DNA from 3 places in the Streptomyces sichuanensis genome. Region 2 is predicted to be linked to each of the others. Evidence: riboswitches for the same ligand, from Rfam matches in the RefSeq annotation. Region 2 holds a riboswitch; each other region holds the start of a gene.
What was found. A riboswitch is a leader RNA that binds a small molecule or an ion and turns the genes downstream of it on or off. The one in region 2 is predicted to bind cyclic di-AMP.
Positions count from the first base shown of each region.

Region 1: another riboswitch for cyclic di-AMP. It lies ahead of LE181_RS15790 (transglycosylase family protein); the one in region 2 lies ahead of LE181_RS10380 (M23 family metallopeptidase).
Region 3: another riboswitch for cyclic di-AMP. It lies ahead of LE181_RS29485 (C40 family peptidase); the one in region 2 lies ahead of LE181_RS10380 (M23 family metallopeptidase).

Region 1 is NZ_JAIXMK010000047.1:14,259-24,689, forward strand. Features, by position in the region: gene LE181_RS15765 (SurA N-terminal domain-containing protein) at 1-490, shown strand, start outside; gene LE181_RS15770 (nucleoside triphosphate pyrophosphohydrolase) at 525-1,529, shown strand; gene LE181_RS15775 (DUF6479 family protein) at 1,612-2,046, shown strand; gene LE181_RS15780 (cytochrome P450 family protein) at 2,060-3,328, shown strand; gene LE181_RS15785 (transglycosylase family protein) at 3,530-4,465, shown strand; cyclic di-AMP (ydaO/yuaA leader) riboswitch at 4,686-4,909, shown strand; gene LE181_RS15790 (transglycosylase family protein) at 4,914-5,687, shown strand; gene eno (phosphopyruvate hydratase) at 5,944-7,224, shown strand; gene LE181_RS15800 (FtsB family cell division protein) at 7,356-7,826, shown strand; gene LE181_RS15805 (DUF501 domain-containing protein) at 7,872-8,420, shown strand; gene LE181_RS15810 (Ppx/GppA phosphatase family protein) at 8,417-9,358, shown strand; gene LE181_RS15815 (NAD(P)/FAD-dependent oxidoreductase) at 9,759-10,431, shown strand, end outside.
Region 2 is NZ_JAIXMK010000023.1:85,818-96,248, forward strand. Features, by position in the region: gene LE181_RS10350 (ABC transporter substrate-binding protein) at 1-785, shown strand, start outside; gene LE181_RS10355 (ferredoxin family protein) at 836-1,741, opposite strand; gene LE181_RS10360 (CobW family GTP-binding protein) at 1,869-2,918, shown strand; gene LE181_RS10365 (DNA gyrase/topoisomerase IV subunit A) at 2,956-5,415, opposite strand; gene LE181_RS10370 (M16 family metallopeptidase) at 5,638-6,987, shown strand; gene LE181_RS10375 (M16 family metallopeptidase) at 7,017-8,393, shown strand; cyclic di-AMP (ydaO/yuaA leader) riboswitch at 8,669-8,822, shown strand; gene LE181_RS10380 (M23 family metallopeptidase) at 8,835-9,620, shown strand; gene LE181_RS10385 (GntR family transcriptional regulator) at 9,848-10,431, shown strand, end outside.
Region 3 is NZ_JAIXMK010000166.1:66-10,496, reverse strand. Features, by position in the region: gene lanKC (class III lanthionine synthetase LanKC) at 1-842, shown strand, start outside; gene LE181_RS29510 (FUSC family protein) at 932-3,040, opposite strand; gene LE181_RS29505 (DsbA family protein) at 3,711-4,331, opposite strand; gene LE181_RS29500 (MarR family winged helix-turn-helix transcriptional regulator) at 4,439-4,933, opposite strand; gene LE181_RS29495 (YchJ family protein) at 5,111-5,530, shown strand; gene LE181_RS29490 (carboxylesterase/lipase family protein) at 5,581-7,074, opposite strand; gene LE181_RS29485 (C40 family peptidase) at 7,179-7,652, opposite strand; cyclic di-AMP (ydaO/yuaA leader) riboswitch at 7,657-7,807, opposite strand; gene LE181_RS29480 (endo alpha-1,4 polygalactosaminidase) at 8,054-8,887, opposite strand; gene LE181_RS29475 (spherulation-specific family 4 protein) at 8,920-9,627, opposite strand; partial or broken gene LE181_RS29470 (NAD-dependent epimerase/dehydratase family protein) at 9,624-10,431, opposite strand, start outside.

The sequences.
Region 1 (10,431 bases), on a different contig from region 2:
CTCGGAGCTGCAGAGCCAGGTCGCGGACGTGCGGGAGGCGCAGCGCTCCTCCCCGCAGGGGGCGCAGCTGCTGATGGGCAGCGCCCAGCTCGGCCAGGACACGCTGATCCGGCTGATCCAGTACCGCATCATCGACAAGGCCGGCCGGGACAACGGCGTGGACGTCACCCGCCGCGAGGTGCAGGAGCGGCGCCGGCAGGTGGAGGGGATGCTGGGCGGCGGGGACGCCACCGAGGCCCGCTTCCTCGCGGCCGGCATCGCGCCCGGCCAGATCGATCAGGAGCTCTCGGCCGGCCTCGTCCGCGCCAAGCTGGAGGACAAGCTCGGCAAGGCCCGCACCGGCCAGGCCCTGATGAAGACCTCCGACGCCCTGCGCGTCGACGTCAATCCGCGCTACGGCACGTGGGACGCCAAGCGCGGCACGGCACGGGCGGTGGTGGAGCCGTGGCTGCGGCCGGCCGCCGCGCCCGGCCCCCAAGAACCGGCGTGAGCCCCGGCGGAGCGGGTCGCCTAGGCTCGACCGCGTGAACGACCCTGTGAACGACCGCGTGAGCGACCGGGCGGCCGACTCCGCCGGCCGCATCGTCCTGCTCACCACCAGCCACCGGGTGGCCCCCGGCCTGCTGTCCTGGCCCGCGTGGCAGACGCTGCGCGGGGCCGGGCGCGTCGTGTGTGCCGACACCGGTCACCCGCAGCTGCCCTATCTGCGCGAGGCCGGCGTCCAGGTCGAGCACGCCGCGCCCGCCGCCCGCGAGCTGGTCGACTACTGCCGCGACGGGCGGCGCACCGTGGTCGTGCTCACCTCCGCCGAGGGGGAGTCCGCCCTCACCGACGGCCTGGCCCGGCTGGCCGGCTCCGGCCGCGAGTCCATGCCCGCGCTGGAGCTGCTCCCCGGCTCGTACGACCTGCCCGGCGCCCGCCTGCTCGACCTGGTCCAGGTCATGGACCGGATCCGGGCCGTCTGCCCGTGGAGCGGCATCCGCACCCACGAGGACCTCGGCAAGTACGGGCTGGAGGAGACGTACGAGCTGCTGGAGGCCATCGAGACCGGCGACCGGGAGGCGCTGCGCGAGGAGCTCGGCGACGTGCTGCTGCAGGTCGTCTTCCACGCCCGGATCGCCCAGGACGACCCGGACGAGCCGTTCTCCGTCGACGACGTCGCGGCCACCATCGTCGACAAGCTCATCCACCGCCACCCGCACGTCTTCGGCGAGGAGTCCGCCGAGACGCCCGAGGAGGTCAAGGAGCACTGGATGCGCACCAAGGCCGCCGAGAAGCGTCGCGAGTCCGTGACCGAGGGCGTGCCGCTGGGCCAGCCGGCCCTCGCCCTCGCGGCGAAGCTGGCCTCCCGGGTGCGCACCGAGGGGCTCGACGTGCCCCTGCCCGCCGGCGAGGGCATCGGCTACGAGCTGCTGGCCCTGGCCGTACGGGCCGAGGCGGCCGGCACCGAGCCGGAGACGGCCCTGCGGGCCGCGGCCCGCACGTACCGCGACGCGATCCGGGCCGCGGAGGCGGCGGCGGGGGAGTGACGGACGGGGCCGCGGAGGCCCTGGCTCACCCGTTCGGCCCCCGTGCAGTCTTGACGGGGCGGCCGCCGGGTACCCGACATCCATGCGCACCGATCACATGGACCTCGCCCTGCCGCACTGGGTCGGCGGCACCGCCCCCTTCATCGTGGGGCTGTGCGTCTGCACCCTGCTGATCCTCGCCTTCGTGTACGGACAGCGGTGGCGGGACAGGGAGCCACCGCCCCCGGCCCACCCGCAGCGCCGCCAGGGTTCGTGGCAGACCCGCGAGGAGCACGAGCGGGGACCGGCCACCCCCGATCACGGGCCCGGTCACAACGATGACGAGGAGAGCGCCATCGGCTACGTCACCGAGCACCGCGAGTCGGACCAGCTGCAGACGGAGGCCAACGGGGAGCGGGTGCTGCCGCACGAGATCAACAACCCGGGCAGCCATCCCGAGGAGCGGTCCGAGGACCGCAAGAAGTGGGACCCGGGCAGCAGCGGCGCCTTCGGCAGCGGCGGGGGCGGCCCGCACTAGGTAGCGTCGGGGCGTGCACGAGAACCGTACGCCCCCCGCCCCACCCCTGTTCACCTGGGAATTCGCCGCCGATCCGTACCCGGCCTACGCCTGGCTGCGCGAGCACTCCCCGGTGCACCGCACCGCCCTGCCCAGCGGCGTGGAGGCATGGCTGGTCACCCGCTACGCCGACGCCCGGCAGGCGCTCGCCGACCAGCGGTTGTCGAAGAACCCCGTGCACCACTCCGAGAGCGCCCACGGCAAGGGCAAGGTCGGCATCCCGGGCGAGCGCAGCGCCAACCTCATGACGCATCTGCTCAACATCGACCCCCCGGACCACACCCGGCTGCGCCGGCTGGTCTCCAAGGCGTTCACCCCGCGCCGGGTCGCGGAGTTCGCGCCCCGCGTGCAGGAGCTCACCGACCAGCTCATCGACGCCTTCGCCGCCAGGGGCGAGGCCGACCTCATCCACGAGTTCGCCTTCCCGCTCCCCATCTACGCCATCTGCGACATGCTCGGCGTCCCCGCCGAGGACCAGGACGACTTCCGGGACTGGGCCGGGATGATGATCCGCCACGGCGGCGGACCGCGCGGGGGCGTGGCCCGCTCGGTGAAGAAGATGCGGGGCTACCTCACGGAACTGATCCGCCGGAAGCGGGGGGCCCTGCGGGAAGAAGGGGCAGAAGACCTCATCTCGGGACTGATCAGGGCGAGTGACCATGGCGAGCACCTCACCGAGGACGAGGCCGCCGCCATGGCCTTCATCCTCTTGTTCGCCGGTTTTGAAACAACTGTGAACCTGATCGGTAACGGAACCTACGCCCTGCTGCGCAACCCGGGGCAGCGCGAGCGCCTCCAGCGCGCCCTGCACGACGGCGACGAGTCCCTGCTGGCGACCGGCGTCGAGGAGCTGCTGCGCTACGACGGGCCGGTGGAGCTCGCCACCTGGCGGTTCGCCACGCAGGACCTGGTCATCGGCGGCCGGCGCATCGCCGAGGGCGACCCCGTGCTGGTCGTCCTCGCCGCCGCGAACCGCGACCCCGAGCGGTTCTCCGGCCCGGACACGCTCGACCTGACCCGGCGCGACAACCAGCACCTCGGCTACGGACACGGCATCCACTACTGCCTCGGCGCGCCCCTGGCGCGGCTGGAGGGACAGGCCGCGCTGGCCACCCTGCTGCGCCGGCTCCCCGACCTGCGCCTGGCCGTCGATCCGGAGGAACTGCGCTGGCGCGGGGGGCTCATTATGCGTGGATTGCGCACTCTGCCCGTCGAATTCACCCCGCCGACGAACCCCGCATGACACCGCATCACCCGTCGTGACCTTCGCGTGACCTCGGCTACATCCGGCTTGTGAGGGCCCGGACCCGTCGCTATGTTCGACGACCACATCAGCCGCCACCCGAAAGGCCATCACATGCGTTTCGCCAACGGTAGACATCGACGCCCCCGTCAGATACCCGCCATCGTGCTCGCGGCGGGGGTGACGGGGGCAGGAATCGCGATGCCGCTCATGGCGGCCACCGGAGCCAACGCCGCGGACACCGGCACCTGGGACAAGGTCGCCCAGTGCGAGAGCGGACGGGTGTGGAGCGCCAACTCCGGCAACGGATTCTTCGGCGGGCTCCAGCTCACGCAGGAGATGTGGGAGCAGAACGGCGGTATCTCCTACGCCCCCCGCCCCGACCTGGCCAGCAGGTCCCAGCAGATCGCCGTCGCCGAGCGGATCCTGGCGTCCCAGGGCCCCGACGCCTGGCGCAGTTGCGCCGTCAGCTCCGGCCTCTCCAAGGGCTCCCCGGCGCCGGACGTGAACCCCGGCCGGGTCCTGACGCCCGAGCCGGAGACCACCGAGAAGCCCGCGCCCGGGCGCACCACCCCCGCCGCGCCGGAGCACGAGACGCCCAAGCCGTCCGCCCCGGCCCCCGGATCCACGCCCGCGCCGGAGAAGTCGCAGACGCCCGGCACGCCCTCCCCGGCCACCGACCCGTCGGCGCCCGCGACCGGCACCCCGGGCGAGGCGGACGGCAAGCACCGCAAGGACCCCTCGGCCGAGCCCTCCAACGGGCCCACCACGCCCGCCGGCACGCCCTCGGGCACCCCCTCCGGCACGCCCTCGGGGACCCCGTCCGGCACTCCCGCCGAGCCCGCGCCCGACACCTCGCAGAAGCCCGGCGACGCGGCCGGGGAGCCCGGCAGCGGCAAGCACCGCGCCGAGCCGGACCGCCCGGACGCCACCGACCGTCCCTCGCGTGACGCCGGCCGTACGGGCGTGCCCGCCGCCGGCGATTACACCGTGCGGCCCGGTGACAACCTGTCAGTCATCGCGCAGGAGCACGCGGTCGACGGTGGATGGCAGACGCTCTATCAGAAGAACGAAAAAACAGTCGGATCCGATCCGGATCTCATCCAGCCTGGTCAGCGGCTCGATATCCGTAAATAGTCGGGGGGTTCGGGGCGAATGTCCGTTCCAGTCGAAAGTGAGACATGGGTCTCGTTGACTTCGGCCTGGACGGCGCCCGTCCGTTCCGTGCAAACACCCTCTCACCTGCGGAAACAAGAGGTTCCTGCAGGTAACTTCCGGCAACTGTGGCTGAAAAGTGGGGTTTGAACCCGTCGGCCGCCTGTGTTTAACGTCGTCACCGCTCGCCATCGCGAGCACCACGGTCGTCACGCCGAATCCTGCCGACGGCCGGGGGAGTCGTCGCGCAAGCGCCGTTGGCAGGAGCGGGGGAACCAAGGTAAGGCGCCGGACCGGACCGACGGCCAACTGGCCGCAGGGGCGGGACGGCTTGGGGTGAAGCCCGGATCGCGCAAGCGGACCGGGCCGGGCAAACTCACAGCCCGAACCCGACAGCTCACCTCGTAGGCGTCGGTGAGGAAACCGACTTATGTCCAAGGGCAAGCACCGTCGTCCGTCCAAGGCCGTCCGCATCGTCACGCTCGCCGGCGTCACCGGCGTCGCCGTGGCAGCCCCGCTGATGGTCGCTACCTCCGCCAACGCAGCCTCCGTCTCCACCTGGGACAAGGTCGCCCAGTGCGAGTCCAGCGGGAACTGGTCCATCAACACCGGTAACGGCTACTACGGCGGCCTGCAGTTCTCGAAGTCCTCCTGGGACGCCGCGGGCGGCGGCAAGTACGCCTCGTACCCGCACCAGGCCACCAAGGCCCAGCAGATCGCCGTCGCCGAGCGGCTCCTCGCCATGCAGGGCCCCGGCGCCTGGGGCTGCGCGGGTGCGGGCGGTCTGACCGCCGGCGGCCCGAAGGCCAACGTCGACGTGTCCGGCTCCGGCTCCTCGAAGTCCACCACCTCGAAGAAGTCCACCACCGGCGAGCGCGGCGCGGTCTCCGGCAAGAGCCACGCCGACCGCGCCGAGCGCCCCGCGGCGCCGAAGCACGCCAAGCCGGCCCAGCAGGGTGCGGACGCCGAGAGCGCCGCCCCGGCCCGGAAGCAGGCCGCTCCGAAGCACGCCGCCCCGGCCCCCGCCCCGATGACCGTCAAGCAGGGCAACGGCGAGTACGAGGTCAAGCAGGGCGACACCCTCGGCTCGATCGCCGACGCCAAGAAGGTCGACGGCGGCTGGCAGAAGCTGTACGAGCGCAACAAGGACATCATCGACAACGCGGACCTGATCTTCCCCGGTCAGAAGCTGCACCTCAGCTGATCACCTGCTGAGCGTCTCCGCTCGTCCGCGGGACCGCCCCGCTCCGATGCGCCTTCCCCCCGAGCCGCATCGGAGCGGGGCTCCGGCGTTTGTCCGTGCGTTCCGTTCCCCGTTGAGCGAACACACCGGCGATTCGTCCCGTGCTTTCAGCTTTTGTGCCAATTTTCGGTCCGCGGAACGGTCCAAGGGCGGGCGCAGCCTCCGGCGCCCGTTAGGCTCGTGCTGCAGAACTCCAGCACACACGAAGGAGACCCTCGTGCCGTCCATCGACGTCGTCGTAGCTCGCGAGATCCTCGACTCGCGAGGCAACCCCACGGTCGAGGTCGAGGTCGGCCTCGACGACGGCTCCACGGGCCGTGCCGCCGTGCCGTCCGGCGCCTCCACCGGCGCCTTCGAGGCCATCGAGCTCCGCGACGGTGACCCGAACCGCTACCTGGGCAAGGGTGTCGAGAAGGCCGTGCTCGCCGTCATCGAGCAGATCGGCCCGGAGCTGGTCGGCTACGACGCCACCGAGCAGCGCCTGATCGACCAGGCCATGTTCGACCTGGACGCCACCGACAACAAGGGCTCGCTCGGCGCCAACGCCATCCTGGGCGTCTCCCTCGCCGTCGCGCACGCCGCCTCCGAGGCGTCCGACCTGCCGCTGTTCCGCTACCTGGGCGGCCCGAACGCGCACCTGCTGCCCGTTCCGATGATGAACATCCTGAACGGCGGCTCGCACGCCGACTCCAACGTGGACATCCAGGAGTTCATGATCGCGCCGATCGGTGCGGAGTCCTTCTCCGAGGCCCTGCGCTGGGGCGCCGAGGTCTACCACACCCTCAAGAAGGTGCTGAAGACCAAGGGCCTGTCCACCGGTCTCGGCGACGAGGGCGGCTTCGCCCCGAACCTGGAGTCCAACCGCGCGGCCCTCGACCTCATCCTTGAGGCCATCAAGGAGGCCGGCTACACCCCCGGCCAGGACATCGCGCTCGCGCTCGACGTCGCCGCCTCCGAGTTCTACAAGGACGGCGTCTACACCTTCGAGGGCAAGGACCGCTCCGCCGCCGAGATGACGGAGTACTACGCCGAGCTCGTCGAGGCGTACCCGCTGGTCTCCATCGAGGACCCGCTGTTCGAGGACGACTGGGCCGGCTGGAACACCATCACCGAGAAGCTCGGCGACAAGGTCCAGATCGTCGGCGACGACCTGTTCGTCACCAACCCCGAGCGCCTGGCCCGCGGCATCGAGGAGGGCTCCGCCAACGCCCTGCTCGTCAAGGTGAACCAGATCGGTTCGCTGACCGAGACCCTCGACGCCGTCGAGATGGCCCAGCGCAACGGCTTCAAGTGCATGATGTCCCACCGCTCCGGTGAGACCGAGGACGTCACCATCGCCGACCTCGCCGTCGCCGTGAACTGCGGTCAGATCAAGACCGGCGCCCCGGCCCGCTCGGACCGCGTCGCCAAGTACAACCAGCTGCTGCGCATCGAGGAGATCCTCGACGACGCCGCGGTCTACGCCGGCCGCAGCGCCTTCCCGCGCTTCAAGGGCTGAGCCCCGAGGGCCGAGCTCCACGGCTGAGCCTCAAGGGCTGACCTTCTCGCCAGTCGCCGTACGTCCCCGGCCGCGGTCCCGTACCGTGTCCGGGGACGTACGTTCGTAGCGGACTCATCAGGGGAGGCGACGTGGGCGCGGACCGGTTCTCCACCGCGACCAGGCTCAAGGCGCTGGGCACGGCGCTGGTGCAGGGGCCCGCGGCGGCCCGGGTCTACCGCGCCGGACCCCCGCGGCGCAGCCGGCTCACCGGCCGTGCGGCGCTGCTCGCCCTCGTCGTCTGCTCCCTCGTCGTCGCCCTCGCCTACCCCATGCGCCAGTGGGTCACCCAGCGTTCGGACATCGCCGAGCAGCGGCACCGCACCGAACAGGCGCGCGAGCAGGTCCAGCGGCTGCGCGACGAGAAGGCCCGGCTGGAGGACCCCGCGTACGTGGAGCAGCAGGCGCGCGAGCACCTGCACTTCGTGCGCCCCGGCGAGACCGGCTACACCGTGGTGGACGGCAGCGGCACGAACCGGCCGCGCAGGGACGAGGGCGCCGCCGACCGCCCCTGGTACAGCAACCTCTTCGACGGCGTGGACGGCTCCGACGGCCACCGCTGACCCTGCACATTCTTTCGACAAGACCGAGCGAGCACGAGCGAGCACATGGACACCCCTCCTCCGAAGACCGAGCCCACCGAGCCGACGGACGCGGACATCGCCGCGTTCAAGGAGCAGCTGGGGCGCCCGCCGCGGGGCCTGCGCGCGATCGCGCACCGCTGCCCCTGCGGCCAGCCGGACGTCGTCGAGACGGCCCCCCGGCTGCCGGACGGCACGCCGTTCCCGACGACGTACTACCTGACCTGTCCCCGCGCGGCGTCCGCCATCGGCACGCTGGAGGGTTCGGGCCTGATGAAGGAGATGCAGGACCGGCTGGCGACCGACCCGGAGCTGGCCGCCGCCTACCGGGCCGCGCACGAGGACTACCTCGCGCGCCGCGACGCGATCGAGGTGCTGGAGGGCTTCCCGAGCGCCGGCGGCATGCCGGACCGGGTCAAGTGCCTGCACGTGCTGGTCGGGCACTCGCTGGTGGCCGGCCCCGGCGTGAACCCCTTCGGTGACGAGGCGCTGGCGCTGCTGCCCGAGTGGTGGGCCAAGGGCCCGTGCGTCAGCCCCTGCGGCGACGCCGGTGCCGGGGGCGGGGAGCAGGCATGACGCGCGTCGCCGCCATCGACTGCGGAACGAACTCCATCCGGCTCCTCATCGCGGACGCCGACCCCGCCACGGGCGAACTCGTCGAGCTCGACCGCCGGATGACGATCGTCCGGCTCGGCCAGGGCGTGGACCGCACCGGCCGCCTGGCCCCCGAGGCGCTGGAGCGCACCTTCGCCGCGTGCCGGGAGTACGCCACCGTCATCAAGGAGCTCGGCGCGGAGCGCCTCCGCTTCGTGGCCACCTCCGCCTCGCGGGACGCCGAGAACCGCGAGGACTTCGTGCGCGGCGTCGTGGAGATCCTGGGCGTGGAGCCCGAGGTGATCAGCGGTGACCAGGAGGCGGAGTTCTCCTTCACCGGCGCCACCAAGGAGCTGGCCGGCCGGGACGACCTGGCCAAGCCCTTCCTCGTGGTGGACATCGGCGGCGGCTCCACGGAGTTCGTCGTCGGCGAGGAGCACGTGCGGGCCGCGCGCAGCGTGGACGTGGGCTGCGTTCGTATGACGGAACGTCACCTGGTGGTCGACGGCGCGGTCACCGACCCGCCGGACCCCGGCCGGATCGCGGCGATACGGGCCGACGTCGAGGCTGCCCTGGACCTCGCCGCGCAGACCGTGCCGCTGACCGAGGCCCGCACCCTGGTCGGCCTGGCCGGCTCGGTCACGACCGTCGCGGCGATCGCGCTGGGCCTGCCGGAGTACGACTCGGCCGCCATCCACCACGCGCGCATCCCGCTGGAGCGCGTCCGGGAGATCACCGACGAGCTGATCGCCTCCACCCACGCCCAGCGCGCCGCGATCCCCGTGATGCACCCGGGGCGCGTCGACGTCATCGCCGCCGGGGCGCTCGTCCTGCTGGCCGTGATGGAGCGGACGGGGGCCCGCGAGGTCGTCGTCAGCGAGCACGACATCCTCGACGGGATCGCCTGGAGCATCGCCTGACCCGGTCCGGAAGGGGCCGTTCCGGGGCCGGAAAGGGCCCTTCGGACCCTGCCGCCGAGGATTGTTCGTGAAATCCTTCACATGAAAAAGCGGTCCCGGGACCCCGGAAAGTGGGCTTCAGGCCCCCTTCCGGGGTCCATACGGCCTTCGCGACCGGAAACCGTCCAGTATCTGGCGTGTTAAAGAAACGCTTATGCGGATCGCCGGAGGCGGGTGGTCCAGTCGCCGCGCACACCTCAAGGCCAGTTCAGCGGGGGTGATCAACGCCCGGGGCTCCCGCTTGGTTCCATGACGGCGCTATGGCATGGGTCACGGGGGCGGCGGAGTGTAGCAGACAGGTCCCCGCTTCTTGTGAAGGGGCTCACGAGCACCCCTCCGGTGCGTGCTGGATACTCGAAACATGAGCACCACGGAGCGTCCACGGATCCTCGTAGTAGGCGGTGGGTACGTCGGCCTGTACGCGGCACGCCGCATCCTCAAGAAGATGCGGTTCGGCGAGGCGACCGTCACGGTCGTCGACCCGCGCTCGTACATGACGTACCAGCCCTTCCTTCCCGAAGCAGCCGCCGGCAGCATTTCCCCTCGCCACGTCGTGGTGCCCCTGCGACGCGTGCTTCCGAAGGCGGAGGTGCTCACCGGCCGAGTCACCACGATCGACCAGGACCGCAAGGTGGCCACGATCGCGCCGCTCGTCGGCGAGTCGTACGAGCTGCCCTTCGACTACCTGGTCATCGCGCTCGGCGCCGTCTCCCGTACCTTCCCGATCCCCGGCCTTGCCGAGAACGGCATCGGCATGAAGGGCATCGAGGAGTCCATCGGCCTGCGCAACCACGTCCTCGAACAGCTCGACAAGGCCGATTCGACCAAGGACGAGGAGATCCGCCGCAAGGCGCTCACCTTCGTCTTCATCGGCGGTGGCTTCGCGGGCGCGGAGACCATCGGCGAGGTCGAGGACATGGCGCGCGACGCCGCCAAGTACTACCCCAACGTGAAGCGCGAGGACATGCGCTTCATCCTCGTCGATGCCGCCGACAAGATCCTGCCGGAGGTCGGCCCCAAGCTCGGCCAGTACG
Region 2 (10,431 bases):
CGCTGGTGTCCGGAGACGTCCAGGGCGTCGTCGGCTTCTACGACCACACGCTCGACCTGCAGGCCAAGGGCAAGCAGGTCGAGTCCGTCGTCCAGCTCGCCCAGACGCCCGGCGAGGTGGAGATCGTCTCCAAGCAGGCCGCCTCCGGCCTGGCCTCCCCGAAGGACTTCAAGGGCAAGAAGCTCGGCGTCACCGGGCTCGGCTCGTCCACCGACTTCCTCACCAAGTACCTGGCGGTCAAGAACGGCGTGCAGGTCGGCGACTTCACGCCGGTGGCCGTCGGCGCCGGGCAGACGTTCATCTCCGCCCTGGAGCAGGGCGCCATCGACGGCGGCATGACCACCGACCCGACCGTCGCCCAGGTCCTCGCCAAGGACCTCGGCAAGGTGATCGTCGACATGCGCACCCCGGAGGGCTCCCGGGCGGCGCTCGGCGGGCTCTACCCCGCGTCGAGCCTGTACATGAACACCGACTGGGTCAACACCCACCAGGAGACCGTGCAGAAGCTCGCCAACGCCATGGTCAAGACCCTGAAGTGGATGTCGGAGCACACGCCCGAGGAGATCGCCGCCCAGATGCCGGCCGACTACGCCAAGGGCGGCAAGGAGCAGTACGCCAAGGCGATCGAGAGCACCCTGCCCATGTTCACCAAGGACGGCGTGATGCCCGCCGACGGGCCGAACACGGTCCTGGAGGTCCTCAAGTCCTTCAACCCCACCCTGAAGAACGCCTCCGTGGACCTCAAGAAGACCTACACCACCGAGTTCGTGGAGAAGGCCGGCTGACGCGGCCCGTCGGCGGCCGTGCTCGGGCCGTCGCGCTCATGCCGCCGCGCTCAGGCCGCCGTGGTGATGGCGACGACGTCCATGCGGGCCGGTGTGCCCAGCGCCCTGCCGCAGCTCTCCGGGCGGGGCGGCCCGGCCGCTCCCTGCTCGACCAGGACCGTCCAGGCGCGCCCGTCGGTGTGCGCGACGGTCACGGTCCAGCGGGGCGCCGCGCCCTCGGTCGCGGTGACGTCCAGGGCGTCGGCGTCCTCCTCGCCGGTCAGCGCGCGCACCGCCAGCTCGGCGGCCTGGCCGGGGCGCTCCCAGGCCGAGCGGCCACGGCAGTCGCCGATGACGACGCGACCGTGGCGCGCCGCTTCGAGCGCCTCCTTGACGGCGTGCGCGGTGGCCCGCCCGTAGGCGTAGCCGTAGGGCAGGACGAACAGCGTCGGCGCGAAGCGGTGGCCACCTATGTGGGTGACCTCCCAGATCCCGGTGCCGCCCGCGGCGGTCAGCTCGGCGGCGAGGGGGCGGCCCAGCAGTGCGCAGCAGCGGTCGCGCTTGCCGTTGGTGCAGACGAGGGCCAGCGGGTCGCCCTCGTACGCCTCCCACAGCCCGGCGTGCTCACCGGCCCCCAGCGCCGCCAGGTCCAGCTCCGGCAGCCGCGCGGGGTCGGTGAGGCGGGTCGTACGGATCCAGGAGCGGCCCGGCGCGGTGTGCGCGACGAAGACCTGCCGGCTCGTGGGCTCGTGGCAGTCGGCGTGCCGCCCGGGGCGGCGGATCAGCGCGATCCGGACGCCGGTGCCCGCGGCCGCCGCGTCCAGGGCACGGCCGACGGCGGGGTCCAGGCGGCTGGCGGTGAGTGCGTCGGCACCCCACGGGCCGGGCTGCTCGATCAGTAGCCACGTCCGCGCGGTCGCTGCGGTGCCGGCCAGGGGCTCGGTCAACTGGCGGGATGCGGTCGCGCACGTGCTCACGTAGGTAAGCCTAACCTGGGCCTGTCCCGGGTGGCCCGGGGAGCCCGGTCCGCCCCGGCCGGCCCGTGCGGTCCCTCCTATCCTGGGGCGGGCGAGCGACCCGCCCGACTCACGATGGAGACGCCCCTTGGCCAAGCGACAGATCCCGGTCATCGTCCTCGCCGGCTTCCTCGGGTCCGGCAAGACGACCCTGCTCAACCACCTGCTCTCCCGCAGCGGCGGCAGCCGCATCGGGGCCGTCGTCAACGACTTCGGCAGCATCGAGATCGATGCGATGAGCGTGGCCGGCCAGGTCGACTCCATGGTCTCGCTGGGCAACGGCTGTCTGTGCTGCGCCGTGGACACCAGCGAGCTCGACGGCTTCCTCGACCGGCTGGCGCGGCCCGCGGCCCGCATCGACGTCATCGTCATCGAGGCCAGCGGCCTGGCCGAGCCGCAGGAACTCATCCGGATGATCCTGGCCAGCGACAACAAGAACATCGTCTACGGCGGGCTCGTCGAGGTGGTCGACGCGGCCGAGTTCTCCGGCACGCGCGCCCGGCACCCGGAGCTCGACCGGCACGTGGGCATCGCCGACCTCGTGGTCCTCAACAAGGCCGACCGGATCGGGGACGCGGCGCGCGAGAGCCTGCTCGCCACCCTCGCGGAGCTCGCGCCCGGCACGCCCGTCGTCCCGGCGTCGTACGGGCGCATCGACCCGGAGCTGCTCTTCGACCGCAAGCCCCGCGAGGAGCGCAACGAGGCGATCCTGCAGCTGTCCTTCGAGGACCTGTGCGCGGCGGACGAGGAGCACGGGCCCGGCGGGCACGGCCACGACGGGCATCTGCACGCGGCCTACGAGAGCGTGGAATTCATATCCGACGAGCCGATGCACCCGCGCCGTCTGATGGACTTCCTCGACCGCAGGCCCGAGGGGCTCTACCGCATCAAGGGCTTCGTCCGCTTCGGCGTCGCCGGGCACCGCGACAAGTTCACCGTCCACGCCGTCGGCGACTTCCTGCGCTTCTACCGTTCGTCGTGGACGCGCTCCGAGCGGCGGGCCACCCAGCTCGTCATGATCGGCAGCGGGATCGATGCGGGGGCGCTGCGGGCCGGGCTCGAAGCCTGCCGCGACACCGCACCGCAGGACACCGACGAACACAGCATGTGGGGCGTCCTGCGGTACGCACAGTCCTGAGCCGGCCGGCCGGGCCGGCCCAGGACCGCACGGCCGGCTACACCGGCCCGGCGACCACGGCCACCGGCTTGGCCAGGGGCGTGCCGGAGCCGTCGCGGCGCGGGTCGGGCTCGGGCAGCGGAACGGGCGTGCCGTTCGCGGCCGCGGCGCGTGCCGGGGCGGCTCCCGCCCAGGCCAGCACCAGGCAGTCCTCGCCCTTCAGGAAGCGCTGGCAGCGCACGCCGCCCGTCGCCCGCCCCTTGCGCGGGTACTGGTCGAACGGCGTCAGCTTGGCCGTCGCCTCCGAGGCCGCCCCCGGCAGGCCGCCCCGGGCCCCGGCCACCGTGAGGACCACCGCGTCCTCGGCGGGGTCGGCGGCCGTGAACGAGATGACCTTGGCGCCCGCCGACAGCTTGATGCCGGCCATGCCGCCCGCGGCCCGCCCCTGCGGCCGGACCTGCGCGGCCTGGTACCGCAGCAGCTGGGCGTCGTCCGTGATGAAGACCAGGTCCTCCTCGCCCGTCCGCAGCTCGACCGCGCCGACGACGGTGTCGCCGTCCTTGAGGGAGATGACCTCCAGCTCGTCCTTGTTGGCCGGGTAGTCGGGGACCACGCGCTTGACGACGCCCTGCTCGGTGCCGATCGCCAGACCCGGCGAGGACTCGTCCAGCGTGGTCAGGCAGACCAGGCGCTCGCCGTCCGCCAGGGACAGGAACTCCGACACCGGAGCGCCACCGGCGAGGTTCGGGGCGGACGCCGTCTCCGGCAGCTGCGGCAGGTCGATCACCCTCAGCCGCAGCAGCCGCCCCGCCGAGGTCACCGCGCCCACCTCGCCCAGGGCCGTGGCCGGCACGGCCGAGACGATCACGTCGTGCTTCACGCGCTTGGCGTCGTCCGTCCCCGGCGGGACCGGCTCGCCGGAGGCCGTACGGGCCAGCAGGCCGGTGGAGGAGAGCAGCACCCGGCACGGGTCGTCCGCCACCTGCAGCGGCACCGCCGACGCCGGGGCGCCCGCCGACTCCAGCAGGACCGTGCGCCGGTCGGTGCCGAACTTCTTGGCCACGTCGGCCAGTTCGGAGGAGACGAGCCTGCGGAGCTCGGCGTCGGACTCCAGGATGCGGGTGAGCTCCTCGATCTCGGCCGTGAGCTTGTCGCGCTCCGACTCCAGCTCGATCCGGTCGAACTTCGTCAGGCGGCGGAGCGGGGTGTCCAGGATGTACTGGGTCTGGACCTCCGAGAGCGAGAAGCGCTCCACGAGTGACGCCTTCGCCTCCGCGGCGTTCTCACTCGATCGAATGATTCGGATGACCTCGTCGATGTCGACGAGCGCCACCAGCAGACCCTCGACCAGGTGCAGCCGGTCCTGCCGCTTGCCGCGCCGGAACTCGCTGCGCCGGCGGACCACCTCGAAGCGGTGGTCGACGTAGACCTCCAGCAGCTCCTTCAGGCCCAGCGTCAGGGGCTGGCCGTCGACCAGGGCGACGTTGTTGATGCCGAAGGACTCCTCCATCGGCGTCAGCTTGTAGAGCTGCTCCAGCACGGCCTCGGGGTTGAAGCCGTTCTTGATCTCGATGACCAGGCGCAGGCCGTGGGCGCGGTCGGTGAGGTCCTTGACGTCGGCGATGCCCTGCAGCTTCTTCGAGCCGACCAGGTCCTTGATCTTGGAGATGACCTTCTCCGGGCCCACCGTGAACGGCAGCTCCGTGACGACCAGTCCCTTGCGGCGGGCGGTCACCGTCTCCACGGAGACGGTGGCGCGGATCTTGAAGGTGCCGCGGCCCGTCTCGTAGGCGTCCCGGATCCCGCTCAGGCCCACGATGCGGCCGCCCGTGGGGAGGTCGGGGCCGGGGATGTACTTCATGAGCGTGTCGAGGTCGGCGCCCGGGTGCCGGATCAGGTGCCGGGCGGCGGCGATCACCTCGCCCAGGTTGTGCGGCGGCATGTTCGTCGCCATGCCCACCGCGATCCCGGACGAGCCGTTGACCAGCAGGTTCGGGTAGGCGGCAGGCAGGGCCACCGGCTCCCGCTCGCTGCCGTCGTAGTTCGGCGCGAAATCGACGGTGTCCTCGTCGATCGACTCCGTCATCAGGGACGTCGGCGACGCCATCCGGGCCTCGGTGTAGCGCATGGCCGCGGGCGGGTCGTCGTTGCCGAGCGAACCGAAGTTCCCGTGGCCGTCGACCAGGGGCAGCCGCATGGAGAAGGGCTGCGCCATGCGCACCAGGGCGTCGTAGATCGAGGCGTCGCCGTGCGGGTGGAGCTTGCCCATCACCTCGCCGACGACGCGGGCGCACTTCACGTGGCCCCGCTCCGGCCGCAGGCCCATCTCGTTCATCTGGAAGAGGATGCGGCGCTGGACCGGCTTGAGGCCGTCCCGGGCGTCCGGCAGGGCGCGGGAGTAGATGACCGAGTAGGCGTACTCAAGGAAGGAGCCCTGCATCTCGTCGACGACGTCGATGTCGAGGATCCGCTCCTCGAACTCTTCCGGCGGCGGGGTCTTCGTGCTGCGGCGGGCCATCGCGGCTGCTGCTCCTTCGATCGATGCCGAGGCGGGTACTGACGCCGACCATTGTGGACCGCCCCACTGACAACCCCGACCGCGACCCGTCCCGGGCGTGTACGGCGGGTCGGGAACTTCGCCAGATGTCAGCGCGCTTGCATACAGTGACAGCACTGTTCATCACGCGAGTCGTCGCGAGGCACCGCGAGATCTCAAGAGATCGAAGGGACGTACATGCCCATGGGTCACACGGCCACGCAACAGGCCGGTTCCGGCGGCCTGACAGCGACAGAGCACCGCCTGGCCAATGGCCTGCGGGTCGTGCTCTCCGAGGACCATCTGACCCCGGTCGCGGCCGTCTGCCTCTGGTACGACGTCGGCTCGCGCCACGAGGTCAAGGGCCGCACCGGCCTCGCCCACCTCTTCGAGCACCTGATGTTCCAGGGCTCGGCGCAGGTCAAGGGCAACGGCCACTTCGAGCTGGTGCAGGGCGCCGGCGGTTCCCTCAACGGCACCACCAGCTTCGAGCGCACCAATTACTTCGAGACCATGCCCGCCCACCAGGTGGAGCTGGCTCTGTGGCTGGAAGCCGACCGCATGGGCTCGCTGCTCACCGCGCTCGACGACGAGTCCATGGAGAACCAGCGCGACGTCGTCAAGAACGAGCGCCGCCAGCGCTACGACAACGTGCCCTACGGCACGGCCTTCGAGAAGCTGACGGCCATGGCCTACCCCGAGGGCCACCCGTACCACCACACGCCCATCGGCTCCATGGCCGACCTGGACGCCGCCTCCCTGGAGGACGCGCGCGCCTTCTTCCGCACGTACTACGCGCCGGGCAACGCCGTTCTGGCGGTCGTCGGCGACATCGACCCCGAGCAGACGCTCGCCTGGATCGAGAAGTACTTCGGCTCCATCCCCGCCCACGACGCCAAGCAGCCCCCGCGCGACGGCACCCTGCCGGACACCATCGGCGCGGAGCTGCGCGAGGTCGTCCGCGAGGAGGTGCCCTCCCGCGCCCTGATGGCCGCCTACCGCCTCCCGCACGACGGCACCCGCGAGTCCGACGCCGCCGACCTCGCCCTGACCATCCTCGGCGGGGGCGAGTCCTCCCGCCTCCACAACCGCCTGGTCCGGCACGACCGCACGGCGGTCGCCGCCGGCTTCGGCCTGCTGCGCCTGGCCGGCGCCCCCTCGCTGGGCTGGCTGGACGTCAAGGCGTCCGGCGGCGTCGAGGTGCCCGCCATCGAGGCCGCCGTCGACGAGGAGCTGGCCCGCTTCGCCGTCGAGGGGCCGACCCCGCAGGAGATGGAGCGCGCCCAGGCCCAGCTGGAGCGCGAGTGGCTCGACCGGCTCGCCACCGTCAGCGGCCGGGCCGACGAACTGTGCCGCTTCGCCGTGCTGTTCGGTGACCCCCAGCTGGCCCTGACCGCCGTGCAGCGCGTCCTGGAGGTCACCCCCGAGGAGGTCCAGGCCGTCGCCAAGGCCCGCCTGCACCCCGGCAACCGCGCCGTGCTGGTGTACGAGCCGACCGCCCCGCAGGACAGCGCCGCCGCCGACCAGAACGAGGAAGAGGAGACGGCCAAGTGAGCGACGCCGTGGCCGCGAGCACCCCGCAGATGGAGTTCCACCCCCAGCCCGGCCCCGGCCGGGCCACGCCCTGGGCCTTCCCCGCCCCCGAGCGCAGCCGGCTGGACAACGGCCTCACCGTCCTGCGCTGCCACCGCCCCGGCCAGCAGGTCATCGCCGTGGAGGTGAGCCTGGACGCCCCGCTGGAGGCCGAGCCCGCGGGCCTGGACGGCGTCGCCACGATCATGGCGCGCGCCTTCTCCGAGGGCACCGACAAGCTCAGCGCCGAGGACTTCACCGCCGAGCTGGAGCGCTGCGGCGCCACCCTCGACGCGCACGCGGACCACCCCGCCGTGCGGGTCTCCCTGGAGGTCCCGGCGTCCCGGCTGGCCAAGGCCATGGGCCTGCTCGCCGACGCCCTGCGCGCCCCCGCCTTCCCGGACAACGAGGTCGAGCGCCTCGTGGACAACCGGCTGGACGAGATCCCGCACGAGCTGGCCAACCCCGCCCGCCGCGCGGCCATGGCGCTGGCCGCCGAGATCTTCCCGGCCGACTCCCGGCTCTCCCGCCCCCGCCAGGGCACCGAGGAGACCGTGAAGCGCATCGACGCCGCCGCCGTGCGCGCCTTCTACGAGGCCCACGTGCGTCCCGCCACGGCGACCGTCGTGGTCGTCGGCGACTTCACCGGCATCGACCTCGACGAGGTCCTCGCCGAGACCCTCGGCGCCTGGACGGGCGCGAGCGCCGAGACCCGCCCCGTCCCGGCGGTCAGCGCCGACGACACCGGCCGCGTCGTGATCGTGGACCGCCCCGGCGCCGTCCAGACGCAGCTGCTCATCGGCCGCGTCGGCCCCGACCGGCACGAGCGCGTCTGGCCCGCCCAGGTGCTCGGCACGTACTGCCTCGGCGGCACCCTCACCTCCCGCCTGGACCGCGTCCTGCGCGAGGAGAAGGGCTACACCTACGGCGTGCGCGCCTTCGGCCAGGTGCTGCGCTCGGCTCCGCCGTCCTCCGACGGCGCCGGCACGGGCATGATCGCCATCAGCGGCTCCGTGGACACCCCCAACACCGGCCCGGCGCTGGAGGACCTCTGGACGGTCCTGCGCACCCTGGCGGCCGAGGGCCTGACCGAGGCCGAGCGCGACGTCGCCGTGCAGAACCTCGTCGGCGTCGCCCCGCTGAAGTACGAGACCGCGGCGGCCGTCGCCGGCACCCTCGCCGACCAGGTCGAGCAGTTCCTGCCGGACGACTTCCAGGCGCGGATGTACGAACGCCTCGCGGAGACGGGCACGGTGGAGGCCACCGCGGCCGTCGTGAGCGCGTTCCCGGTCGACCGCATGGTCACCGTGCTCGTCGGTGACGCGGCCGAGATCGCCGAGCCGGTCAAGGCGCTGGGCATCGGCCCGGTGACGGTCATTCCGGCCTGACGTCGTCCCGGGCGTGCCCGGCGTCCCGCCGGCCTGACGCCTGACGGGGGTTCAGCGCGCCGTATTCCCGGCCGTGGCGCCCGATATGGCAGGACAAAGGAGGCGTGTGAGCCCTCAGGGGCTCATGCGCCTCCTTTATGTCCACTTTCATCCAGTGGTTGCATGTTGGTCGTGTGGCGTACGTCATAAAAGCCCCGTTCTGTTTGCCGTTCGAATCTGACGCCGATTAGCGTCAGGGCGGCAGTCCGTCAGATCGGAGCCGCAACCGCGGCCCCGGGCAGCCATCGCCGAGTCCCCGAGACGCCAGTCGAGGGGAGCCGGGGACCCAAACGTCCCTGGGGTGAATCGGGTCCCTCTCACGAGGGAGCCGTAGGAGACCTTCCTGCTCCGAACCCGTCAGCTAACCCGGTAGGCGAGAAGGAAGGAAAGGATCGCCCAGCCATGGGTAAGCACCGTCGTCCGAGCCGAGCCGTGCGTGTCAGCGCCAATGTCGCGGGCATAGCCACCCTCACCGCCGCGGGCGTGGTCGCCGGTGTCGCCGCCCCGGCCTTCGCCGCCTCTGACGACACCCAGCGCCCCGAGGACACCGGTCTGACGCAGGCCGTCGTCATCGGCGACGTCATGGCCGGCAACGTCGACGCCCAGGCGGAGACCCAGCGCAGCGCCGCCGACGAGGCCGCCATCCGCCTCCAGGCCGAGGCCACCGCCAAGCAGAAGGCCGCCGAGGCCAAGCAGCGCGCCGAAGAGGCCAAGCGCAAGATCGAGGAGGAGCGCGCCGCCAAGGAGCGCGCCGCCCGCGACGAGGAGCGCAAGCGCCTCGGCACGTACGTGAGCCCCATCGACGGCTCCTACGTCTCCACCTCCTACAAGGCGTCCAGCGGCCTGTGGTCCTCCGGCAGCCACACCGGCATCGACATCCACGCCGCGACCGGCACCTCGGTGCACGCGGTCGCCGCCGGCACCATCGTCGAGGCCGGCTGGGGCGGCGCGTACGGCAACAACGTCGTCATCAAGCACAACGACGGCACCTACACCCAGTACGCGCACCTCTCCTCGCTCGACGTCTCCGTCGGCCAGACGGTCACCCCGGGCCAGCAGATCGGCCTCTCCGGTGCCACGGGCAACGTCACCGGCCCGCACCTGCACTTCGAGGCCCGCACCGGCGCCACCTACGGCTCCGACATCGACCCGATCGCCTACATGAGCGCGCACGGCGTCAGCCTGTAGCAGCGCCCGCGTCCGCGCGAGCGGCGACAGCCTCACGAAAGGCCCCGGCCCCCACGGCCGGGGCCTTCGCGTTGTGCCCGTTCCCGGTTGGCCAAAAAATATCCATGAAACGACGGACCCGTCGGAAATCCCAAGCGATTGCCATAGAGTCGCTGAACGGGCGTCAATCGGCCGTGCTGCACGGGGGTTGAGTCATTGGTCGGAGGTACACCCATGCGGGGCCGTACGTGAACGGCAATGGCGAGACGGTCCGCGCCGGCGGACGCATTTCCGCGCACGCGGTGTGCACGGCGATCCGCGACGACATCGTCTCCGGCGTTTTCCCGCCGGGCAGCAGGCTCATCGAGGAACTCCTGGCCCGCCGCTACGGGGTCTCCCGTGTCCCGGTGCGCGAGGCGCTGCGCACCCTGGCCTCCGAGGGCTTCGTGACCACCCGGCGGCACGCGGGCGCCTGCGTCGCCGAACCCACCGAGCGGGAGGCCGCCGACCTGCTCGACGTGCGCGCCCTGCTGGAGCCGCTGGGCGCCGCCCGGGCCGCCCAGCGCCGCACGGAGGCCCACCTGAAGGTGCTGCGCGGACTGGTCCGGCTCGGCCAGGAGCGGGCCCGCGCGGGCCGGACCGCGGAGCTGCGCCCGCTGGCCGACTGGTTCGACGAGACCCTCGCCCAGGCGTCGGGCAGCGCCAGCCTCGCGGCGCTCCTCACCCAGCTGCGCCGCAAGATCGCATGGGTGTACGCGGCGGAGCCGCAGGTGCGGCCGCTGGAGAGCTGGGAGGCGTGCGGGGCGCTGGTGGACGCCGTGGCCCGCGGGGA
Region 3 (10,431 bases), on a different contig from region 2:
CCGAACGCACCCGCTGGCCGCGGCCCGGCCTGTACGACGGGCTGGCGGGCGTGGCGTACGTCCTCGACGAGCTCGGCCGCCCGCAGCAGGCCCGGGCAGCGGTCGACCGGCTGGCCGCCTTCGACCTGCGGGGATGCGGAGCGGGGCTGTTCGGCGGGCTCGCCGGGATCGCCCTGACGCTGTGGCACCTCGGCGACGCGGAGGGGGCGCTGCGGCTCGGCGACCGGCTGGCGCGCGCCCTGGACGACGAGCCGTCGCCGCCGGCTGCCGTGGGGCTGATGCGCGGCTGGTCGGGCCCGGCGCTGCTGTTCACCCGGCTCTTCGCCGGGACGGGGGACGAGCGCCAGCTGCGCCGCGCCGAGGCCGCGCTGACCCGGGACCTGGCCCACTGCGGGGTCACGCGCGGACGGTTCGTGCACGTGCGGGAGGGCGAGCGCCGGGTCACCACGCTCGGGCGGGGCAGCGCCGGGATCGGCATGGCCCTCGACGCGTACCTGGGGCAGCGCGAGGACGCCCACTTCCGCCGGCTGCGCGACCGCATCGGCGAGAGCCTGGGCACCGAACTGCTGCTGTCCTCCGGTCTCCTGGACGGCCATGCCGGACTGCTGTACGCCCTCACGCACCTCGGCGGGCCGGCCGGCGCGCGCCGGGTGCAGCTGCGGGGGCTGGGGCTGCACGCGGTGCGGTGCGGGGGTGAGCTGGCGTTCCCGATGGACGGGCGGCTGCGGCTGTCGATGGACCTGGCGACGGGCACGGCGGGCGTCCTGCTCGCGGTGCACGCCGCGACGCGGCCCGGTTCGACCGCTTCCCTGCCGTTCCTGCCGTTCCCGCGGCCGGCGTGAGGGGCGCGCCGGATGGAGGCGCGGGCGGCCCGTCGCCGCCCGCTCCCCCGGGCCGCCGACGGGTTCGCCACCTTCCGCCCTGGGAGTGCTCAGCGGCCGAGCACGTCGGCGCGGACGCGGGCCACGTCCCGGGCCACGCCGGTGAGCCACGCCTCGGCGTCGACGGCCAGCAGCACCGGGACGGCGTCCGCGGCCGCCGCCCATTCCGTGCAACGGCCCGGCGGGGGCGGGCCGTCGGCGGACGGGGCTTCGCCCGGCGCGGGACGGGTCCCCGAGCGCAGCAGTTCGCCGGACCGGCGGCACTCGGCCGCCACCTCCTCGGCCAGGGCGGTCAGCCCCGCGGCCGCCTCCGGGGGCAGCGGGGCGGGGCCGGCCCCGTCCGGGCAGCGCATCAGCATCAGCTCGCCGCCGCGCACCATGTGGTAGCCGGCCACCAGGGCGAGCTCCCAGTGCGGGTCCGCCGTGTGCCGGGGCATGCGCTCGGCCTGGTACTGGCAGTAGGTGGCCTCGGCCAGGAGCATCGCCCGGCGGGCGGGCCGCAGGGGGTCCGCGGGGCAGGGTCTGCCGCACAGCACGTCGACGACCGCCCGGCAGGCCGCGGCGCCCTCGGTGAGGAAGCCGGCGAGCGCGCCCCGCAGTTCCCCGTGCCCGCCGCGCGGCCAGGCGAGCAGGCTCACGGCCGCGCCCACGGCGCCGCCGGCGAGCACGTCCACGATCCGCACGGCGGACAGCTGCCAGTGCGGCACCGACAGCTGAGTGAAGATCAGGACGAAGGCGAGGGTGAACACCGCCTGTTCCCAGGCCGGCCCGAGCACGGGCCCGGCGGTGAGGCCGGCGAGGAGGACGACGGGCAGGACGGCGGCGTAGAAGAGGGGGGCCTCGCCCACCGCGACGAGCAGGAGGGCGGCCAGCCCGGCGCCGGCGGCGGTGCCGAGGAAGGCGGGGCGCAGGGCCGTACGGGTGTCGGCGGCGGAGGTGCGCAGGAGGCTGAGCGTCGCCAGCAGCATCCAGAAGCCGTGCGACAGGCCCAGCCCGCCGGCCACGAGCCGGGCGATCGCCATGGCCAGGGCGACCCGGAGGGCGTTCTGCAGGTGGACCGAGCGGGGGGTCAGGTGCAGGCGCAGCCGTCGCCACCACAGCCGGGCGGCGGGCTCGGTGGCGTACCGGAACGGCCAGGCGGGGGCACGGCCCTCGGCGGTGGGGCGGACGCCGAGGGCGATGCGGGACGCCTGCGCGGCCAGCAGTGCCCCTTCGGCGGCGGCCTTGACGACCGCGTCCTGGTGCCGCCGCAGGGGTGAGGTGCCGGGGAGGGCGTCCGCGCGGGCGGCGTCGAAGGCGGCGACGGCCTCGGACAGGCCGGCGGCCTCGTCCGGCGGGGACCCGCGGCGCAGGCCGGCGGCCACCGGGTCCAGGGCCGCAGCGGTCCGGCCCAGCAGGGCCAGCGCGGGCGGGGCGGCCACGGGTGGCCGGTCGGCGTCTCCGTAGAGCCGGTCGAGCTGGTCGCGTACGTGCCGGACGGCCGCGCGGGCGTGGTTGAGGGCCCGGTCGTGGGCGGAGGGCGAGGTGGGGCGCTCGGTGGACGGCAGGCGGGACGGGCGGGCGGCGTCGAGGGCGCGGTCGGCGGCGGCCCGGGTGTCCCCCGCTCCGGCGGCGGCCGTCGCACAGCTGCCGGCCACGGCGGCGGTCGCGTCGGCGAGGCGCACGCGGTACGGCACGGACGGGGGCTCGGGCCGCAGGACCCGCTCCACGAGTGCGGTGAGCAGGATGCCGGTGGTCAGGCCCGCCAGGCGGGAGCCGAGCGTGTCCGGGGCGTAGGGCGGGAAGCAGGGCAGGACGTAGAAGAGCTGCACGGCGACGCTCACCCCGGCCAGCCGGGGGCCGCCGACGCCGCCGAAGGAGACGGCGAAGCCGACGACGAACATGCCGCAGGCGGCGGCCCAGTCGCGGACGGCGAGCAGGGTCCCGGCGGTGACCATGAGGCAGCCCACGGGCACCATGGCCAGCAGGGTACCCGTGCGTTGCCGAGCGGTGCCGCCGAGCCGCGAGAACATCACCAGCGGCAGGGAGCCGAACATGGCGTACAGCCCCATGAGCGGGTCGCCCAGTCCGTAGGTGCACGCGTAGAAGCCGGTGCACCCGGCGATCGTCGCCCAGAGAGCACGCCGCGCAGCCTGCGCCCCGCCCCGCCGCCACGACAACCGACGGACCGCGGCACCTTCCCCCACCGACCCTCCGGCCGGACTACGGGCACGAACCATGACGCCTCCCCAGGCTAGGCCGCTCCGGGGCTCCCGCAACCGGGCCGGGCCGACGGCCGGGCGGGCGGCACGGCGAAGCCGGGGCGACGCCGCCGCAGGGGTATGCCGGGCTGCCTGCCGACCCACGGCGCTCCACCCGCCGGCCGGGGGCCGACACCGGCAGGGCAGCGCGGCAGAGCCGAGGCGACCACCGCCCCGGGGCACACCGGGCGGCCTGCCGACCACGGCGCTCCACCCGCCTGCCGGCGCCCACTCCCGCCGGGCAGCGCGGCGAATCCGAGCCGATCGCCCCCCCACAGGCACACCCCCCGCCCTGCGAACCACGGCCCTCCAACCCGGCGGGTGGCAGACACCGGGCGGGCGGCACGGCAAACCCAAGGCGACCACCGCCCCAGCGCAAGCCGGGCGGCCTGCCGACCCACGGCGCTCCACCCGCCTGCCGGCGCCCACTCCCGCCGGGCAGCGCGGGGAATCCGAGCCGATCGCCGCCCACAGGCAACCGCCCGGCCCGCGGAACACCCGCTGCCCCAGCAGCCGGCGGGCCACGGCGGGCCACCTGCCGGGGCCGGCGCCCACCGACCCGGGTGGCGGATCCGTCCGCCTCCTCCGGTCAGGCCGCCGCGGCGAAGGCCGCCAGGCGCTGTTCGATCTGGGGGGCGGTGGCGTGGCCCACGGCCAGGACGGCGGCGCGGGCGCCGTCGACCGCCAGGAGGGTGGGGAAGCCCTCGACGCCGTACTCCGCCGACCGGCGGAAGTCGGCGCGGGCGGCGTTCGCCGACGCCGGGGACGTGAAGGCGGCGACCACGGCGTCCGCGTCCAGGCCGGCCCGCTCCGCGACCGTGCGGTAGGTGCCGGCCTCGGAGAGGCTGAGCCCGTCGACATAGAACGCCTCCTGGAGCGCCGCGGCCAGTTCCGCCGCCCGCTCGGGGGCGGCCTGGCGCAGGGCGGCCATGCCGCGGGCGGCGGCCTCGGAGTCCATGACGAACGAGCCGTCCGCGATCAGCCGGTCGTAGGCGGCGCCGAACGCGGCCCCCGTCATCTCGGCGATCTTGGCGTTGGCGCCCTGCACGTAGCCGAACTCCCGGATCGGTACCCGGCGGGCCCCGGTGAACAGGCCGCCCGAGACGACCTCCACCGGCAGCTCGGGCCGGCGGCGGGCGACCTCGGCCAGGGTGGCCGAGAAGCCGTGGGACCAGCCGCAGTAGGCGTCGAAGACGTAGACGAGCTGCATGGGGGATGCCTCCAGGGGCGGTGGTGCGGTGCCCGTCGGCACGGGCGGTTCATCTGCTCCAACAGTATCTGCTGCGTCAGACATTCCCGCGCGCCGCCCGGGATTCCTCACCGCAGCCGCGGCAGCGCGTCCCTGGCCGCGTGGCTGAGGGTCTTCAGGTCCTCCGCGAACCGCTCGCGGTGGTCCTCCGGCAGCGGCTCCAGGAAGAAGCGCCGGATGTTCTCCACGTGGATCCGTGCCGCCCGCACCACCGTCTCCTCGCCCCGGGGCGTCAGCCGCACCAGCCGTCCCCGCCGGTCGTCGGGGTCGGCGTCCCGGACCACCAGTCCCACCGCCTCCATCCGGTCCACGAGCCGGGTGACCCCGCCGGTGCTCAGCACGCGCTCCTGGGCGATCGCCCGCATCGGCAGTCCCGCGTCTCCCGCCCGGCCCAGGATCAGCAGCACCTCGAACATCAGGTGGCTGATCCCGCACTCCTCCTCGATCGCCCGGCCCAGGATGTACTCCAGCCGGTTCGCGGCCCCCTGCAGCCGCCCGAACGCCAGCACGAGGCCGTCGTTCGCCGCCTGCTCCGCCGTCGCGATCTCCGCTTCCCCTGCCACCTGGCCCCTCTCACCGCGCCTCGGCGCGCATGCGCCACCCCCGGAGCCTACGAGGAGAACGGCCGCACCGGCCGCACCCCCCGGGCCGTCGCCGCCGGAGCGCCGCCGGCGGGCACACAGGCGAAAGGGTGGTCACCCGATGGCGGGAAGGGTCGGGGCGGAAGGCAGAATCGGAGGGTGTCCAGACGAACGAGCCCACGCCGGCAGCCGGCGATCACCGCCACCTCACCGTGCCCCTGCGGGCTCGGCGCACCGTACGGGGAGTGCTGCGGCAGCCTCCACCAGGGCCGGGCGGCGGCGCCCACGGCCGAGCGGCTGATGCGCTCGCGCTACAGCGCCTTCGTGGTCCGCGACGCCGCCTATCTGCTGCGGACCTGGCACTCCACGACGCGGCCGCCCGGGCTGGACTTCGATCCCGGCATCACCTGGACGGGTCTCGACGTCCTGGGTGCCACGGGCGGCAGCGCCTTCCACCAGGAGGGCACGGTGGAGTTCCGCGCCCACTACAGGGTGGGAGGGGAGGCGGACAGCCAGCACGAGCTCAGCCGCTTCGTCCGCGAGGACGGACTGTGGGTGTACGTGGACGCGGTCGGCTGACCGGACCGGCGGACCGCCCCGGACGAGGGCGGGCCCGGCCCCCCTTGGCCTCAGACGAGGTCGAAGGGTTCGACGCCGTGGCCCTCCCAGATCCGCCGTGACGCGTCCTCGGGGTACGGGCCCGTTCCGGTCCCCGCGCCCAGGAGCCGGGTGAGCCGCCCGTCGGTGACCCGGTAGGCCGGCCAGCCCGGGTCGCCGTGGGCGGCGAACGACGCCCACGAGCGGCGCATGTCGTCCCCCAGGGCGAGCACGTCCCCGGGCGGCGGCTCGTCCCCGTGGAACAGGCGCGCGGCGGGGGCACTGTAGGTGCCGAACAGCAGCGACACGTCCAGGCCGTGGGCGGCGCCGAGGGCGGCGCCCAGCGCGGGCGCGGGCAGGCACAGCTCGTAGAGGTGGGCCGTGCCGCCGCCGGCGGAGTGGGCGTCGGCGAGGTGCAGCGACGGCATGCGGAACATCACGTCGCTGTAGAGCAGTTCGAAGAGCGCGGCCGGTGAGGCGTCCGGATGGGCGGCGCGGTAGGCCCGTTCGCCGTCGGGTGCGGGGGCCAGGGCGCGCAGCGCCGCCGCGGCGTCCTCGTCGGTGATCTTCTCGGGGTGGCCGGAGAGCACGAGGAAGGGGCGGAACTCGTCCCGGGTGTGACCGACCAGCAGGTCGGTCTCGCTCGCGCGGCCGTCGCGCAGGCTCCGCCACGGCACGTCCGGTACGACGTCACCGTCGACGACCGGGAGGAAGGGGACGCCCGAGCGGGCCAGCCGGCCCCAGCGGTCGGTGCGGGCGGGCAGTTCCCCCATGAGCGGGTCGACGGCGTCGGCCAGGCGTTGCGGGCTCACCGCGGCGAGCCCGGCGGTGGTGGGGGCGGTGCCGAGCCGGGCGGCCAGATCGGCGGTGACCTCCGCCGCCAGGGCGGGCGTCACGTAGAGGCCGGGCACGGACTGGGCGATGGCCCGGCGGAAGAGGCCAGCGGCCCGGGGGGCGGCGAGCAGCGTGGCGATCGAGCCCGCTCCGGCGGACTGTCCGCAGAGGGTGACCCGGTCCGGGTTGCCGCCGAAGCGGGCGATGTTCTGCCGCACCCAGTCGAGGGCGGCGAGCTGGTCGAGCAGGCCGCGGTTGTCCGGGGCCCCCGGGAGGTGGGCGAAGCCTTCGGCGCCCACCCGGTAGTTGAGGGTGACCACAATCAGTCCGCCCTGGCCGGCCAGGAGCGCGGCGTCGTACAGGGGATCGCCCGCGGCCCCGGAGACGTAGGCCCCGCCGGGGATCCACACCAGGACCGGCAGTCCGGAACCGCCGGGGTCCGGGGTCCAGACGTTCAGGGTGAGCCAGTCGGTGCCGGCCGGGTCCCCGGGGATGCGGGCGGGCCCGGACTGCGGTGGTGGCGGCCCGAAGACGAGCGCGTCGCGGACCCCGTCCCAGGGGAGGGGCGGCTGGGGCGCGGCGAAGCGCAGGTTTCCGACGGGGGGCCGGGCATAGGGGACGCCGCGGAAGACGGCGAGGCCCCCGGCGGTCAGTTCTCCGCGCACGACGCCCTGAGCAGTACGTATCTCCATGCCCTTAGCCCTCCCCCGCACCGCGCCATCCCATGTGTGCGGGGACGGCTGTGTGCGGCCCACCGTGTGGCGGCCCCGCCGGGCGGCGGGGCCGTGGAGCGGGGCTACTTGACGCGGCCGTACCAGACGCTGTTGGTCCAGATCTTCTCCAGCCGGACGGAGGTGCCGGGCTTCGGGGCGTGCCAGATCTTGTTGTTACCCGCGTAGATCCCCACGTGGTAGACGTTGCTGCCGCTGTGGAAGAAGACCAGGTCGCCCGCCTGCCGGGAGCCGCCGGACAGGTGCCGGGTGGCGTTGTACTGGCTGGCGGCGGTGCGCGGGAGGGTCTTGCCGGCCTTCTTGAACGAGTAGAGCGTCAGGCCCGAGCAGTCGAACCGGTTGGGGCCCGTGGCGCCGTACTGGTAGGGGGAGCCCTGCTTGCCGGCGGCGACCTTCAGCGCCTGTTCGCCGGCGGTCGCCGCCTGGGCCGCGGGGGCCAGGCCGGGGACGAGGACCGTGGCCGCGAGCGTGGCGGCGGTGACGGCCGACGCGGCGCCGGCCCGGGAAATGAGCGCAGGTATGCGAGGCATCGCAGACATGCCAAAGCCCTTCGGCATCCGCCTACGAAAGATGACCTGTCGGGTTCGGGCTGCGAAGTTGCCCGGCCACGGTGTGGCTTCACCCCAAGAACCACCGCGTTCGTGGTTCGTACTGCTTGGGTCTCCCGCTCCTGCCGATTCGTCGAATCGTTTCCGCACCCGGTGCGGCGGCAGGACTCGGCGTCCGCCCGGGTCGCCCGCCTCGGTGACGGGATCTTGTGTTCGGTGAGAGATCCTGCACCATCAGTCGCTCAAATTCGGGCCCCAAACGGTCATCTGTGAACTTCTTCACTTCAGATGCAAACAGGGAACCGCGGCAGTTCCACGGCCCGCCGCCTGCCGCTAAACCCCTTCCTCCCCGGGCAGTTGGAGCGCGGAACGGCCAACTCCGCGACGTGCGTTCAACACGGCTGCCGCCACGCGTCCAGCTCCAGCTTCTTCTTCATGGAACTGAGCCCCAGCCGCCCGGCCGTGCCGCAGAACTCCCTCGGGGACAGGTCGTATTCGACATGGAAGACCGCTTTGTTCTGTTTCACGAAGGGGGTGAGCTTCTCGCACTCGCCGTACTGGGCGCACTGCTCGTTGACCGCGAAATCGAAGTCGCGCACCAGCTCCGGGATCTGTTCGAGATCGTTCTTCAAACCGATGGCCAGTCCGCGGTCATGAGCGAGTTTGACCAGCATTCGGTTGAAGGCCAGTTGGTCGGCGGCGGTCAGCGAGAAACCGGTGCGGTTGCGGAATCCCTCGGTCAGATCCGGTTCGACCGCGTCGAACCCCTTCTGCCGGCACATGTCGATCCGCGCTGCCATGATCGGCCGCAAGGCGTCGAGACGGCGGATGTCCAGCCATTTCTCGCCGTCCCAGCCCTTGTTGTTCTTCCCGAGCACCGACTTGGGGAATTCAGAATGATCGGGACGGAAGTCCTCCCAGGCCCCGGCATTGATGTAACAGATCACCTTGCGGCCGCGGGCGTGCAGCTCCGCCACCGTCTCCGCCGAGTTCTCGAAGCCGTCGATGTCGTAGACGGGGACGTCGACCGAGGTGTCGACCTTCCCGCCGAGCTGCCACTGCCAGCGCAGGCCCGGCCGGGGCTGCCAGCGGCGCGACGCCGGGGGCGCCGAGCCGTCCGGCGCCGCGCTCATGCGGTCCACCGGACGCTCGTCGCCGCCCGGCGCCTCGTCCGGCGACGAGCCCGAACAGCCCGCGAGCACGAGCGGCAGCACGAGCAGCAGCACGCCCCGGAGCCCCGCCCCGGACGGCCGCCCCGTCACCGGGTGCTCCCCACGGCCCGTTCCCCCGCGCGGGGCACGCTGCACCAGGGGTTGGCCCCCGTGCCCGGAACGGCACAGTGCACCCCGGCCCCCCGGGCCGCGGCGGTCCGCGCGACCTGTGCGGTGCGGTCGGGCGGCACCGCGTGGACGAGGTGGCAGAAGCGGCCCGGCGGATGGTCGGCGGTCCACGCGGGCACACCGGCCCGCCGGTACGCCTCCCACGTCCCCTCGAAGGTGACCAGCAGGTCGGCGAGCGCGGCGTAGCCGGGGGCGGGATGGGTGCCCGGGTTCAGGACGACGCAGCGCGCGCCCAGCAGGCGGGCGGCGGTGGCGAGTCCGCGGTAGCGGGGCAGGGCCGCGGCGTCGGCCGCGGCCTGGTCGAAGAAGACGCCGTCCACGCCGTACCACCGACGGTGCCGGAGGACGTCGGCGGCCACCGCGCGGGGCGGCCGCCGGCCGTAGCCGGTGTCGACGTAGCCCAGCAGCCGCACCCCCGCCCGGCGCAGCCGTCGGGCGACGTCCCGGAAGGCGGGGTCACAGCTGCTGCCGGGGCCGTCCGCCACGTTGAGCACGACCGCGTGCAGGCCGGGGGCGGCCGCCACGAGGGCGGCCCACTCCTCGGGGTGGGTCGCCGGGTGCACGTACAGCGGGACGAGCAGGCGCCCGTCGCCGTCCCACGGCGCGTGCGGTGCGGGGCGCTTCATCGGACGGGCTCCGCGGGGCGGCCGCCGGCCCCGGCCCACAGGTCGGCGAGGGAGTCCTCCAGCCGGTGCCGGGGCGCCCAGTCCAGGGCACGGCCGGCGGCGGTGATGTCGGCCTGCTGCCAGGGGACGGCGGCGGAGCGGGGCGAGCCGTCGCCGTCCTCGTCGATCCGGACGCCGCCGGGCCCGTCGAGGCCGGCGGCGTGCAGCAGCCCCTCGGCGACGGCCCGGACCGGGCGTGCGGTGCCGCTGCCGACGTTGAGGACGCCGGGCAGCGGCCGCGGGGCCGTCACGGCGCAGACGACGGCGTCGGCCACGTCGCGCGCATCGACGAAGTCGCGGTGCGCGGAGAGGTCGCCGGTGCGCACCCGGCCGCCGGGGCGGGCCCGGTGCAGCTCGGTGGCGAGCCGGCCGGGCAGGGAGGCGGACGGGGCGCCGGGGCCCACGGGGTTGAACACCCGCAGCACGACGGCGTCGAGGCCCGAGGCGGTCACGGCGAGGGTGCCGGCGAGCTTGCTCGCCCCGTACAGGCCGAGGGGGCGGGCCGGGTCGGTCTCGGTGACGGGCCGGTGGCCGTCGGCGGGTCCGTACTCGGCGGCCGACCCCAGGTGCACCAGGCGTGCGTCGGGGGCGGCCGCGTGCAGGGCCTCGCACAGGGCGGCGGGGCCGCGGGCGTTGACGGCGGTGAGGGTCAGCGGGTTGCCGCCGACCGCCCCGGCGCAGTTGACGACCGCGTCCGGTGCGGCCTCGCGCAGGACGGCCGCGAGCCGGTCGGGGACGATCGTGGCCAGGTCGACGGACAGGGCG